DNA from 2 places in the Bacillus sp. M5A3_1b genome. Region 1 is predicted to be linked to the other one. Evidence: riboswitches for the same ligand, from Rfam matches in the RefSeq annotation. Region 1 holds a riboswitch; the other holds the start of a gene.
The links. Region 1 has a riboswitch for cyclic di-AMP ahead of ACLBWW_RS21155 (SipW-dependent-type signal peptide-containing protein). Riboswitches for the same ligand answer to the same signal wherever they lie in the genome.
Positions count from the first base shown of each region.

Region 2: linked by a shared signal. The riboswitch ahead of ACLBWW_RS15270 (APC family permease) and the one ahead of ACLBWW_RS21155 (SipW-dependent-type signal peptide-containing protein) in region 1 are both predicted to bind cyclic di-AMP.

Region 1 is NZ_JBKEZY010000007.1:280,460-282,934, forward strand. It holds gene kdpA (potassium-transporting ATPase subunit KdpA) at 1-1,095, opposite strand, end outside; gene kdpF (K(+)-transporting ATPase subunit F) at 1,115-1,195, opposite strand; gene ACLBWW_RS21155 (SipW-dependent-type signal peptide-containing protein) at 1,192-1,296, opposite strand; cyclic di-AMP (ydaO/yuaA leader) riboswitch at 1,391-1,536, opposite strand; gene ACLBWW_RS21160 (hypothetical protein) at 1,798-2,028, opposite strand; gene ACLBWW_RS21165 (hypothetical protein) at 2,043-2,429, opposite strand.
Region 2 is NZ_JBKEZY010000005.1:50,624-53,098, reverse strand. It holds gene ACLBWW_RS15270 (APC family permease) at 1-1,443, opposite strand, end outside; cyclic di-AMP (ydaO/yuaA leader) riboswitch at 1,589-1,735, opposite strand; gene ACLBWW_RS15265 (hypothetical protein) at 1,875-2,003, shown strand; gene panE (2-dehydropantoate 2-reductase) at 2,057-2,475, opposite strand, start outside.

The DNA of each region.
Region 1 (2,475 bases):
TAACATCATATTTACGAGTGGTACTAACCCGCCAATTGGTGTTAACGTATCATGCATCGTATTAACGGCTCCTGTTTCAGCAGCTGTCGTCACTGTTGCGTATAGGGAAGAAAATACTGTTCCAAATCGTACTTCTTTTCCTTCTGTACTCCCTTGTACATGTTCGATGCCCATTCCATTTAACGCTGGATTCCCATGTAATTCAGATGTAGTAATCGTTATAAATCCTAGTAAAAACACCATGAATAGTGATACGAAAAGGATACGACCTTGTTTTTTATTTCCTACCATTCGTCCGTACGTAAATGGAAGTGCTGTTGGCAATAACATCATAAGCATCATTTGTAAAATATTACTCATTTGCCCTGGATTTTCGAAAGGATGTGTAGAGTTTGCTCCGAAAAATCCACCGCCGTTATTTCCGAGTTCCTTAATGGACACGAATGATGCAACAGGCCCACGTAATATACTTTGCTTTGCCCCATCGATTGTTTGTGCTGTAACGGCCCCGTCTAACGTTTGTGGTACACCAAGTGCGACAAAGACTAGTGCCGCAATAAATGCGATAGGAAGAAATACTCTCGTTAGTGCTCTCGTAAAATCAACGAAAAAGTTACCGAGTTCCTTCCCAGCAAGCCCTCTTATAAACGCCATTACAAGTGCTAACGTCGTTGCTGGTGCTGCAAACATTAAAAATGTAATTCCGATTAATTGTGATAAATAAGATAAACCATTTTCACCGCTATAATGCTGTAAGTTTGTATCAGCCATAAAACTAATTGCTGTATTAAAAGCAAGCGTAGGCTCCATCCCTTCAATGTGTGCTGGATTTAATGGCAATACTCCTTGTAGTCTGAAAATGAAATATACGACAACAATCATAAATCCATTTAATAAAACTAATGACAATGCGTACTGTTTCCACGTTTGATTGTATTCTTTTACACCCGTAATTTTAAAAATAAGTTTTTCAAAAGGCCCGAATACTTTATCTAACTTTTTACTACCTTGAAAGGCTTTCTCTAAATAAATCCCCATTGGCTTTGCCACAAGAATAAACAACAGCATGGTAATAACAACTGCGACCCAAATCATAATGAATGATTCCCCCTAATTAAAACTTTTCTGGATTTAATAATGCATACACTAAGTACACCGTAATTGCTGCAACAATAGCCGATAAGGCAACCGTCATGATTGCTTCCCTTCTTTCACAACTTTATCTGACCAACTTGCAAGACTTACCATCGATGCAACTAACACAACAAAAATCCCGATCATTACAACATCTAACATAGCCACTCCTCTTTTCTGTAAAAATTTACCATCTAATTATCAAAAAAAGAACACTAAGCTCTACTTAGTGTTCGAAATGAACAACACAAAGTAAACCTCCTCTCTAAACGCTTACGAGGTTAGCTGTCGGATTCGGGCCTAAAGAGTAGCCCTACTTTCAAAACTGAAAGATTCACCCCAAGTGACGATGCACAAAATTGGTTCCCCCGCTCCATTTCTGGAACTCAGCGATTTTAGGTTTTTTTGGAAATTTTATGAATAATCTATGAGAGTAAATATACTCCTCTATATTTCACTTGTAAAGAGGCAAATTACTGAAAATAAGAAAATATCCATCTATTTAAACGCTTACATTGAGTATTATTAATATTCTTTCATCTATTTTCTCGTCTTTTCTTTCTTTTTCACAGAAATGATCTTTTAAATACGAAATAAAAAGAGCGAATGACATGAAGTGCATAGCTTGTTGCACTTCGCATTCGCTCTTTTTTCACTCACTATTTATTCCCCTCGTAAAAAAGCACGTAAATTTCTCCCACGAATATAAACTTGTGTCAATTCTGCATGTAGCTGCTCATATTCGATAACATCTGTTTTTAAATATAAAGCATCTTTCGATGGCAATATGATATAGGGCCTTGGAAAAATGGGATCAAGCACCACCAATTCTTGAACTCGCTCTACTGATACCGCCCAACGATTTGCTATATCTCCTAGTAACAACACCTTCATCTTTTTCCCCCGCCCTATTCAAAAAATAAAAAAGAAATATTATCACAATTCGTAAACACGACAAATGTAGCTCCAATTGTTTCATAGAGCCTCGCTGGATATCGTTTATTCCTTGTAACAACAGTAATAGGTGCTTGAAAAGAAAAGTGAATGTGTTCTGTGAAGAAACTAATGATTGGAAGCTCATCCCCTAGTAAAATCACCTTCTTAATACACTCACAAATACTAGTAAAATCTTGCGCCTTACTACAGCTATAAGTCCAATCAAACCCACAATTCCTAACTTCAGCAGCTATCTCTTCATTTGCTGTAAAAATAATTAACTCATGTTGAAATGCTACTAAATCTCTTAAACTATTTACCTTGCTTTCTTCCCCAACACAAATAAGTGTTAGTTCCATGTACCTCATCCTCCTTAGCATAAAAGAAATCCAACATAGATTGATA
Region 2 (2,475 bases), on a different contig from region 1:
AGCTACAGGAACAACAATTACATTTCCCTCAATTGGAACAAGTGGCTCACAAGTTTTTAAACTTAATTGATCACCCACTGCATCGTAATGCTTCTTAATTCTATGGAACAAGAAGATGATGGCAGGTAAGAAAATAAGGATTGACCAAACTTGTGCGAACTTAGTTAAAAAGAACATACTCATTACAATAAAACTAATGACTGCACCAACTAAATTGACCGTTAATCTCAAAGCCCATCCTTCAGGTTTGTCACGAAGCCATTTTAATACCATCCCCGTTTGAGAGAGTGTAAACGGAATAAATACACCTACTGCATATAACGGAATTAAATGTTCTGTTTGCCCTTGGAAAGCTACAATTAAAATAATCGAAGCAATTCCAAGTATAATAATACCGTTTGAGTAACCTAGGCGGTCTCCTCTAATCGTAAACATTCTCGGTATGAATTTGTCTTTTGCAAGGTTAACTGCTAATAGCGGGAATGCAGAATACCCTGTGTTAGCAGCAAGAATTAATATTAAAGCAGTTGTACCCTGTATAAAATAGTACATGAAATTACGTCCAAAAGTTTGTTCAGCAATTTGTGAAACAACTGTTACTTCCTTACTTGGATTAATTCCGTAATAATAAGCTAAGAAAACAATTCCTGAAAATAAAACTGCAAGTAATGCCCCCATTGCGAGCAATGTTTTCGCTGCATTGTTAGGTGCAGGATCCTTAAAGTTTGGAATTGCGTTAGATATTGCCTCAACACCCGTTAAAGCAGAGCTTCCTGAAGCAAATGCTCGTAACAGTAAAAATAAACTAATTCCTGCAACTGGTGTTCCAATCGGTGAATGTAATGTCGGTGAAACTTGACCAGTTATAATATTATAAATACCTACACCAATTAATATAAAGAGTGCTAAAACGAATAAATAAACAGGATATGCTAAAACGGAAGCTGATTCCGTTACCCCTCTTAAATTTAAAATAGTAATCAATATAACAAATATAATCGCAATGATTACATTATGTGCATGTAAACTAGGGAAAGCTGATGTAAGCGCATCTGTACCTGCTGATACACTTACTGCAACAGTTAAAATATAATCAACTAATAAAGATCCTCCAGCTATTAGCCCTGGATTCATCCCTAAATTTTCTTTTGATACTACGTATGCGCCACCGCCGTGCGGATAAGCAAAAATAATTTGTCGATAAGATAAAATAAGGGCTGTCAATAATACTAATACCCCAACAGCGATAGGAATAGAATACCAATAAGCTACTGCTCCTAGGCCTGCTAGTGCGATTAATATTTGCTCTGGTCCGTATGCAACCGATGACAATGCGTCAGAAGATAAAATAGCTAACGCCTTCGTTTTATTAAGCTTTTGCTCTCCTAACTCAGTTGATTTTAACGGCCTTCCAATTAAAAACCTTTTGATTGATGAAACCACTGCTGTCCACTCTCCAATAATTTTGTACGAACTTTTCTGCTAGTTACAGCGGGTAAACGATTTCTTCAGAAAACAAAAAATGTCTACAAGCCATAACGAAATAGACTTGTAGACATTATTTTTTTTTGTCGCACAAGCTCCACCTTCCTTCTCAATATAACGCTTACGAGGTTAGCTGTCGGATTCGGGCCTATGAGTAGCCCTACCTTTTTCAAGGATTCACCCCATTGGATTAAGTACTAATCCATAAGAACGGGTCCCCCGCACCATGCGGTTTCAGCGATTTAGAAAATTGAAACTGTGGATTATAATACTCCTTTATTTTCAAAATGTAAACAAAAATTTTTAAAAAGAAAAAATTTAAATGATTGCGCATAATCCGCTGGTAAATATACATAATGAATACTAAAAAATCGATAAAGGAGACTCATATGTCTAAAGAAAAGAAGCCTATTTTTTCCGATTCCTATTTAGATGCATTAGCAAATGAAATTAATCAATTATACGGTAAACGTGAACAGGAAATAAATTTGACAGATAGAACGAAAAGAAATAAATAATTTGTCATAAAAAAGAAAGCAATACACTTATATATTGCTTTCTTTTTTATTTTTCATACATCCAATTGTATTGCTGATCTGTGAAAGGTCATTTCTTCATACACTTTCAAATTTTGATATACTGCCCCTAATAATGGTGCTTCTATAGAAAATTGTTCCGCTACATCTAGTAAGTATCCTTGTAAGTGCTCGCCTTCAATGAACGAACCTTTTTCCATATCACGCTGCATCGATGACTTCATATCATACGAAATTTTATCGATTGTTTTCATATGTTCTTGGGCAATTCCATCCTTAACTGGAGCTTTCATAGATCTCATGATTTGCACACATTCTTCAAATAAGTTTTGGATAAAATCGCGTCCACCTTCACTTTCGCGAATCGGTCCTATCGGTGCACGCATTAATGTCGTCACACCCGACATTACAGTAATAAATAAATATTTATGCCACATATCTTGCATAATATTTT